2 regions of the Saccharopolyspora hattusasensis genome follow, and region 2 is predicted to be linked to the other one. Evidence: riboswitches for the same ligand, from Rfam matches in the RefSeq annotation. Region 2 holds a riboswitch; the other holds the start of a gene.
The links. A riboswitch is a leader RNA that binds a small molecule or an ion and turns the genes downstream of it on or off. The one in region 2 is predicted to bind thiamine pyrophosphate.
Positions count from the first base shown of each region.

Region 1: linked by a shared signal. The riboswitch ahead of thiO (glycine oxidase ThiO) and the one ahead of ACRXBZ_RS04375 (purine-cytosine permease family protein) in region 2 are both predicted to bind thiamine pyrophosphate.

Region 1 covers NZ_JBPCDC010000001.1:4,714,154-4,718,673, forward strand. The annotation lists gene ACRXBZ_RS22330 (hypothetical protein) at 1-237, shown strand, start outside; gene ACRXBZ_RS22335 (S1 family peptidase) at 399-1,541, shown strand; gene thiE (thiamine phosphate synthase) at 1,638-2,309, opposite strand; TPP riboswitch at 2,433-2,538, shown strand; gene thiO (glycine oxidase ThiO) at 2,529-3,656, shown strand; gene thiS (sulfur carrier protein ThiS) at 3,644-3,844, shown strand; gene ACRXBZ_RS22355 (thiazole synthase) at 3,995-4,520, shown strand, end outside.
Region 2 covers NZ_JBPCDC010000001.1:928,871-933,390, reverse strand. The annotation lists gene ACRXBZ_RS04395 (winged helix-turn-helix domain-containing protein) at 173-358, shown strand; gene ACRXBZ_RS04390 (transposase) at 614-1,042, shown strand; gene ACRXBZ_RS04385 (VOC family protein) at 1,060-1,452, opposite strand; gene ACRXBZ_RS04380 (helicase HerA-like domain-containing protein) at 1,432-1,731, shown strand; TPP riboswitch at 1,742-1,855, shown strand; gene ACRXBZ_RS04375 (purine-cytosine permease family protein) at 1,846-3,174, shown strand; gene ispH (4-hydroxy-3-methylbut-2-enyl diphosphate reductase) at 3,297-4,223, opposite strand; gene ACRXBZ_RS04365 (family 2 encapsulin nanocompartment cargo protein polyprenyl transferase) at 4,322-4,520, opposite strand, start outside.

The DNA of each region.
Region 1 (4,520 bases), 3.8 Mb from region 2:
AAGCCGGCCAAACCGCGGGAGGCCCCGAGCGAGCAGCCGCAGCCGTCGACGGAGGTGAAACCCACCCAGCAGCCGGCGGAGCAACCCACCACGGAGGCCCCGGCACCCACCCAGCAGCCGACGCAGGCTGCGGCCTCGACCGAGCAGCCGAGCCAGGCGCCGGCCTCGGGCGTCGTCGACCTGCGCGACCCCGCCGCTAGGACAGGGGAGCTGCAGCAGTCCACTTCTGGGCGTTAAAAACCCCAGTTCAGGCGCCCCCTGTGCAACTCGATCGAGTTGCACAGGGGGCGTTTTGGGTGAGATGGGGCGAAAGGGAAAATGTGGGACTGGTGAGCTCCTCTGATACTGGATCGGCGGCGGGGGTTCTGAGATCCAGCTCACGAAGAGGGAGACATCAGATGAAGCGCAGACTCGCGGCCCGGGTGGCCGGGACCGTGATGTTGGCGGCGGGGACGGTGGCCGCGCTGACCATGCCGGCCACCGCCACCGCCACCGCCACCACCACCGAAACCGCGCCGCCCGCGAGCGAAGCGGCGACCCTGCTCGACGCGATGCAGCGCGACCTGGGCCTCAACCGGGACGAGGCACGCCAGCGGCTCGACCAGGAAGCCGCCGCCAACCGCGCGGAGCAGCAGCTCCGCGGCTCGCTGGGCGGCACCTTCGGCGGGGCCTACTTCGACCCGGCGAGCGGCAAGCTCGTCGTCGGCGTCACCGACTCGGCCGCCTTCGACGCGGTGCGGGCCGCCGGTGCCGAGCCCACGCTGGTCGACTACTCCATCGAGGAGCTCAACGGGGTCATCGAGGGCCTCAACCTCCGCAGTACCGCAGCCCCCAAGCCGGTTTCCGGCTGGTACGCCGACAGCCGCGCGAACTCCGTCGTCGTCACCACCAGGCCGGGCAGCGCCGTCCAGGCCGCGCAGTTCGTGCAGTCCACCGGCGTTCTCGTTGACGCGGTGCGGGTCGTGGAGTCGACGGAGAACCCGCGCACCCTGGCCGACGTCATCGGTGGCAACGCCTACTACATCGGCAGCGCCCGCTGTTCGGTCGGGTTCTCGGTGCAGGGCGGCTTCGTGACCGCCGGGCACTGCGGCAACAAGGGCGACACCACGTCGCAGCCCACCGGCAAGTTCGAGGGCTCGTCGTTCCCGGACAACGACTACGGCTGGGTCCGGGTCGGATCCGGCGAGACCCCGCGGCCGCTGGTGAACCAGTACAACGGCAGCAACGTCAGCGTGGCCGGCTCCACCGAGTCCGCCGTGGGCGCGTCCATCTGCCGCTCCGGTTCCACCACGGGCTGGCACTGCGGTTCGGTGCAGGCCAAGAACCAGACCGTGCAGTACCCGCAGGGCACCGTGACCGGCCTGACTCGCACCGACGTCTGCGCCGAGCCAGGTGACTCCGGTGGTTCGTGGCAGTCCGGCAACCAGGCCCAGGGCGTGACCTCCGGCGGTTCGGGCAACTGCAGCTCCGGCGGCACGACCTACTTCCAGCCGGTGAACGAGATCCTCCAGGCCTACGGCCTGAGCTTGCTCACCCAGTAACTCGCCCGACCGGCCCCCGGCGATCGGCCGGGGGCCGCGTCATGTCCGGGGTACTCCCAGGTAGACGTCCGGTGCGGACTGCGTGATCGGCGGGTCTCAGCCCAGGCGGTCGCGGAGTTCGCGGGCCGCCGCCCTTGGGTCCTCGGCTCGGGTGATCGCGCGGACCACGACGATCCGCTCCGCCCCGGCCTTGAGGGCCTCGTCGAGGTTGTCCGGGCCGATGCCGCCGATCGCGAACCACGGCCGACCGTGCCCGCGGTGCTCCGCGGCGTGCTCCACCAGGCCGAGCCCGGCCGCCTGGCGCCCCGGCTTGGTCGGGGTCGTCCACACCGGACCGGTGCAGAAGTAGTCCACGCCGGGTTCGGTGGCCGCGGCATCGGCCTGCACCACGTCGTGCGTGGACCGGCCGATCGCGACGTGCTCGCCGACGATGCGCCGGGCGATCTCCACCGGCAGGTCGTCCTGCCCGAGGTGCAGGATGTCGGCCTCGGCGGCCATCGCCACGTCCGCGCGGTCGTTCACCGCGAGCAGCGCGCCGTGCCGCACGCAGGCCTCGGCCAGCACCTCCAGCGCCGCCAGCTCGTGGCGGGCCTCCAGCGGAGCGCCGTTCGGTTGCTTGTCCCGCAGCTGGATGATGTCGACCCCGCCGGCCAAGGCCGCGTCCGCGAACTCCGCGAGATCACCGCGCTCGGTGCGCGCGTCGGTGCACAGGTACAGCCGCGACTCGTCGAGGCGGGCGCGGATGCCGAAGCCGTCCAATCCAGGCATGTTCCACAGGGTAGCCCCCTGCGGCGCGGTCGCCGGACGCGCTTTCGGCGCTCACGCCCCGGGCATCGTGAAAATTGCTCGACCTCGCTCCTGACGTCGCAATCCTCGCCCGGTACGGTGGTCCTCGGTGAGCACGGGAGTCCGGGTACCGGGCTGAGAGGGGGCGTTGGCCCCGACCGTCGAACCTGATCCGGGTCATGCCGGCGCAGGGAGCGTGGAGTGTTTGAAAAACGGAAGAAGCACGTCGTCGTCGTAGGAGGCGGCGTGATCGGCATGTCCGTGGCCTGGCGCGCAGCCGCCGCGGGACACCGGGTGCAGCTCGTCGACGCCGAACCGGCGTCCGGGGCGTCCAACGTGGCCGGCGGGATGCTGGCGCCGATCGCCGAGGCGTGGCCCGGCGAAGAGGAACTGCTGGAACTGGGCGAGGCGTCGCTGCGGCTGTGGCCGGCGTTCGCCGGCGAACTCGGTCAAGCCTCCGGCCTGCCTTCCGGATTGCGCCGCGAGGGAACCCTGGTCGTCGGCGTGGACAGCGCCGACCGGGCCGAGCTGGACAGCCTCGTCGACTACCTCGCCCGGCTCGGCCGCACCGTCACCCGCCTGACCAGCCGGGAGGTGCGACGCCTGGAGCCGTCCCTGGGACCGGCGGTGCGCGGTGGGCTTGAGGTGCCGGGCGACCTCGCGGTCGACAACCGCCTCGCGCTGGCTGCGCTGCGCGCGGCCGCCGCTGCGGCGGGCGTCGATTTCGTCGCGGCGAACGCGAAGCGGGTCCAGCCCGGCGCGGTGGAGCTCGAAGATTCCACTGTGGACTGCGATGCCGTGGTGATCGCGGCGGGCGTCCACTCGGGCGCGCTGCACCCCGCGCTGAAGGACCGGATCCGGCCGGTGAAGGGTGAAATCCTCCGCCTGCGCGCGCGGACCACGGCGCTGCCGCCGCCCAGCCGCACGATCCGCGGCCCGGTGCGCGGCCGGCAGACCTACCTGGTGCCGCGCGACGACGGCGGGCTGGTGCTCGGCGCCACCCAGTACGAGGTCGGGTTCGACACCGAGGTCACCATGGGCGGGGTGCGAGACCTGATCGCCGACGCCGAGCGGCTGATGCCGGGCATCGCCGAGTACCAGCTCGTCGAGGCCGCGGCCGGGCTGCGCCCGAGCACCGACGACAACCTGCCGGTGCTCGGCTGGCTGGAACCCGGTGTGCTGGCGGCCACCGGGCATCACCGCGGCGGCTTCCTGCTCGCCCCGGTCACCGTCGAGGCGGTGCTCGCGCTGCTGCACGGCGAGGAGCCCGCCACCGAGATCAAGGCCGCCGATCCGAGCCGATGGGGAGGACAGCAGTGCACGTCGTGATCAATGGTGAGACCCGGCAGGTAGCCGCCGACGCAACGCTCGCGGCGGTGCTGCAGGAATTCGGTGTGCCCAACCGGGGCGTGGCCGTGGCGCTGGACGGTTCGGTGGTGCCGCGTGCCGTGTGGCCGGACACCACGCTGAGCCCCGATGCCACCATCGAGGTCCTCACCGCAGTGCAAGGAGGGTGACGTGGCTCCGCCCCACCCGGAGGAGGGGCGTCCAACCGGAAAAGCCGGAAAGGTTGCGGTCCAACCCGAACCGACCCCTTGCGAAGCAGAAGAAGCGCATCGAACCGGGCATCGGTTCCCGCGCCACCCGAACCCGTCGTTAGGAGAGTCATGGACGACCCGTTGGTGATCGCCGGCCGCGAGTTCGGTTCGCGGCTGATCACCGGGACCGGAGGGGCGACGAACCTCGCGGTCCTGGAGCGCGCGCTGATCGCGTCCGGAACCGAGCTGACGACCGTGGCGATGCGCCGCGCCGACGCCGGCGGCGGCACCGGGGTGCTCGACCTGCTGCGCAAGCTCGGCATCGAAGCATTGCCGAACACGGCGGGCTGCCGGACGGCGGCTGAGGCCGTGCTGACCGCGCAGCTGGCGCGGGAGGCGCTGGAGACGAACTGGGTCAAGCTGGAGGTCGTCGCCGACGAGGACACCCTGCTGCCCGACCCGGTGGAGCTGCTTGACGCCGCGGAACAGCTGGTCGACCAGGGCTTCGTGGTGCTCGCCTACACCAACGACGACCCGGTGCTGGCGCTGAAGCTGGAGGAGGCCGGCTGCGCGGCGGTTATGCCGCTCGGTTCGCCGATCGGCACCGGCCTTGGCATCCGGAACCCGCACAACATCGAGATGATCGTCTCCCGTG
Region 2 (4,520 bases):
GCGAGAAATTGACGTTCACCCGGGTGACGGTCAATTTCTCGCGAAATTGCCACCACCTGCACGAACGCACTGCGGCGATCACGAAGCGCGACGATGCCCCGTCACCCGGGGTGGGCGCAATTTCTCGCGAAATTGCGCCGTCCTCGGGTGACCACAGGCGGGTGGTGAGGGTGTGTCGGCAGCGCATGCAGGTGCGGATGCGGTCCCTTTTCGGGCTGGTCGTGCAGCTCCGCTGCGTTCGGCTGGGGTGGTGTGGACCCGCAAGGCGGTGGCCGAGTTGATCCGGGTGCGCCACGGCGTCGTGTTGAGTTTGCGCACCGTCGGCGACTATCTGCGCTGTTGGGGTGTGTCGCCGTAGAGACCGATCCGCAGGCCTACGAGCGGGACCCCGAGGCCGTGCGCCGATGGGGGGAGGACTATCCGGCCATCGTTGCTCGCGCTTGCCGCGAGGTGCGGTGATCGTGTGGCTGGACCAGACCGGGATCCGCTCTGATGCCGCAGTGGGCCGAACCTGCCGAACCTGGGCACCGGCCGGCCGGACACCGGTGGTGGGCAAGACCGGGGAAACGGTTCAGCGTGAACGCCATGTGCGCGATCGGTAACAAGGGGCGAGCTGTACTTCACCGTCTACACCGGGTCGTTCAACGCCGGCGTGTTCGTGCCGTTTCTGGACAGTCTGACCCGTCACCTGGACAGTCTGACCCGTCACCTGGACCGTACGGTCCAGGTGATCGTCGACGGTCGTCCTGTCCACCGCCGTAAGACCGTCCGCAAGTGGGTGGACGATCACGCTGCGGCGATCGGGATGCACTTCCTGCCCGGATACAGCCCCGAGCTCAACCCCGACGAGATCCAGGGTGCCGACCTCAAAAGGACCATGACCACCGGCACAGCATCGAAAACCCGCGACGAGTTGAAACAAGCGGCCCGCTCCTTCCTCCACCGGGCAAACCCGAAGTCCGCTACGCCGCCTGAGACCACACATTTGCCCTACGAATCAAAAAAACGCCTCAGCAGAGGCCAATACGCTCGCGGGTCCTGACATGGCCAGGTGGTGGGTCAGCTGGATTGGTCGCCGCTGCCGTAGGGGCGGGTTAGGATCTCCAGGACGTGGCCGTCGGGGTCGTCGAAGTAGACGCCGCGCCCACCGTCCCGGGTGTTGATCCGCCCCGCCTCGTGGTGCCCCGGGTCCGCCCAGTACGGCAGGTCCTGAGCCTGGATCCGCGCGAAGATCTCGTCGAACTCGCCTTCGGTGACCAGGAACGCGTAGTGCTGCGGGTTGATCTCCTCGCCGGTCTCCAGGTAGTCCAACGTGACGTCGTTGCTGGTCTGGACGCACATGAACGGCCCGAAGGGTTCCGGTTGGGGTAGCCCCAGCAGGTCGGCGACGAACCGCGCGTTGGCGATCTTGTCGGAAGTGGCGACGATCGTGTGGTTGAGTTGGACGGCCATGGGTTTGCTCGCTTTCCTCGTCGTGCTGCGCTACTCCCGAGGCTAGGAGTTAGACCAAGGTCGAGGTCAATGGGACCCGCAGCCGGACCGGTTCAGGCATCGCTCGTCCGGGTGCGGGCCGCCGCGGCGTCGTCCGATTTTCGCGGAAAGTACGAGCAGGCCGTCGATCGGGAATCCGCCTACGAACTGCTGGCGAAGAAGGTCGCCGCGCCGGAGCTGCCCGAAGCAACCTCCGCAGGTGATCGGGCCCACCTGACATCAGTCACCTCGTCGGGGTAAGGTGCCTCCGACTTATCCACGCGGGAGCTCGGGCGTACCGGGCTGAGAGGGTGGCACCGCACGCGCCACCGACCGCAGAACCTGTCCGGATAATGCCGGCGTAGGGAGCTGTTGATGGCGCTTGACGTCGATCGTGCCGAAGTTCCGCACACCCTGGACGAACCGGCGCCCAAGACGCTGGGCGTGCTCGACCAGGGCGCTTTCTGGGGAAATCTCGGGGTGAGCCTGCTCGGGTTCAGCGGGGCGCTGGCCGTGCTCGCGCCGAGCGGAGTGCCGCAGCTGTCCTTCACGGCCGCCGTCACCGCGTGCGTGGTGGGCACCGTGATCGGCAGCATCATGGTCGGCATTTCGGCGATCCCCGGGGCGCGCACCGGGGCGCCCGCGATGATGTTGCTGCGCGGCCTTTTCGGCACCAAGCTGTCGTACCTGCCGACCGTGCTGAACGCCCTGCAGTTGGTCGGCTGGGGCACCTTCGAGCTGCTGGTGATCGCGCAGGGCGCGGAGGCGCTGTTCGGTGGCGGCCCGCGGTGGTTGTACGTGGTGCTGGCCGGGGCGCTGACCACCGCGCTCGCGCTGCGCCCGCTCGGCGCGCTGCGCCTGCTGCGGCGCTACGTCAGCATCGCGGTGGCGATCGCGATGGTGTACTTCTTCGTCCAACTGCTGGTTAGCCACCCGCTGCCGGACATGAACACCGGTTCCTGGCAGGGGTTCTGGCCGGGTGCGGACGCCGCGCTGGCGGTCGCGGTGTCCTGGATCCCGGTCGCCTCGGACTACTCGCGGCACTCGAAGTCGGCGACCGGCGCGTTCACCGCCGCGACGGTGGGCTACTCAGTCACCCAGATCGCCTGCTACCTGCTGGGGCTACTCGGGTTGGCGCTGGTCGCCGGCGATGCCGACAAGGCGTTCGACCCGCTGCTGGCGGTGCCGCTCGGGGTGATCTTCTTCGGGATCCTGGTGCTGCGCGAGGTCGACCAGTCCTTCGCCAACACCTACTCGACCGCGGTCTCCATCCAGAACCTGCGGCCCAGCGCGGACCGCCGGGTGCTGTGCCTGGTCATCGGCGCGGTGATCACGCTGCTCGCGCTGACCCTGGACATCGCCCAGTTCTCGAACTTCCTGCTGCTGATCGGCTCGGTGTTCGTGCCGATGTTCGGCGTGCTTGCGGTGGACTACTTCGGGCACGCCCGCCGCCGCGACTGGGACCTGTCCGCGCAGGCCCCGTCCCGCTGGGGCATGCTGCTGGCCTGGCTGCTCGGCTTCTCGGCGTTCCAGCTGATCAACCCGGGTGAGCTCGGCTGGTGGAGCCGGCTGTGGACGGGTGTGCGGGACGCGCTCGGCTTCACAGTACCGACGTGGATGAGCGCTGCCCTCACCTCATTCCTCGTGGCGGCCCTCGCGGCTGCGATCATCGGAGCCTTCCGCCGCCGCACCGAGGAAAGCTGAGTTCAGGGGCAACCGTGGCGAAGGTCGTGGGTGCCCCTCAACCAACTGCTAGTCCGCTGATCAACACCCATCTGCACGTGGACCCACGCCCTGGGTTCCGGTCCATCGCCCTGGCAACCCGTTCAGCGGAGTGTGGCTGGCAGGCCGAAGCGGATCTCTTCGCGGGTCGTCTCGTGCTCGATGACCGTGGCCGGTTCGAGGTGGTCGATGACGTCCTCGACCAGGCCCGGCGGAGCCGATGCTCCCGCGGTGAGGCCTATCGTCTCGGCGCCGGCGAGCCATGCGGGCTGGATGTCGGTGACGTCGTCGATCAGGTGGGCGGCGGTGCCCTGGCGGCGGGCCAGCTCCACCAGGCGCTTCGAGTTCGACGAGTTCGCCGAGCCGATCACCAGCACCAGGTCGCACTCCCCGGCGATCGCCGACAGCGCGTCCTGCCGATTGGTGCTGGCGTAGCAGATGTCCTTCGAGGATGGCCCGCGGACGGCCGGGAAGCGGCGCCGCAGCGCGGCGACGATGTCCGCCGTCTCGTCTACGGCGAGGGTGGTTTGCGTCAGGTAGGACACCCGCCTCGGGTCCGGCACCTCGATCTCGCCGACGTCCTCGACGGATTCCACCAGCACCGTCTGGTCGGGCGCCTCGCCGAGCGTGCCCTCCACCTCCTCGTGTCCACTGTGGCCGATGAGCACCAGGGTGTCGCCGCGCCCTGCGAACCGCCGCACCTCGGCGTGCACCTTCGCCACCAGCGGGCAGGTCGCGTCGATGACCGCTAGGCCCCGCCGCTGCGCTTCCTCCCGTACGGCAGGGGAAACCCCGTGCGCCGAGAAGACCACGGTGGCGCCGTCGGGCACCGCGTCGAGCTCATCGACGAACACCGCGCCCCGGCTCTCCAGATCGGCCACCACGTGCGTGTTGTGCACGATCTGCTTGCGCACGTAGATCGGGCCGCCGCGGAGCGCGAGCGCCTGCTCCACGATCTCGATGGCGCGGTCGACCCCGGCGCAGAACGAGCGCGGTGCGGCGAGCAGCACCGTGCGCTGTTGACTCGGCATGACTGCACTCCAAAATCGGTCGGCTGTTGCCGAACACCGGCCGCTGCCCGGAGGCGGTGTTCCCAGATGCGGGTGGCGGCCGTGATCGGCGGTCGGCGTCAGTGGTCGCGGCGGGTCACCAGGTGGGCGAGGGCGCTGAGCTCCTCGGCCGCGCGCGGGGCCGGGTCGCAGCGGTGCAGGTCGCTCAGCGCGGATGCGAGCAGGTCGTCCGCTTGGTTCTGGCTCCAGGCGCGCCCGCCGGCCAGCGCGATCAGATCGGCGGCTTGGGCCAGGTCGCTGCCGGACAGCGGCTGGTCG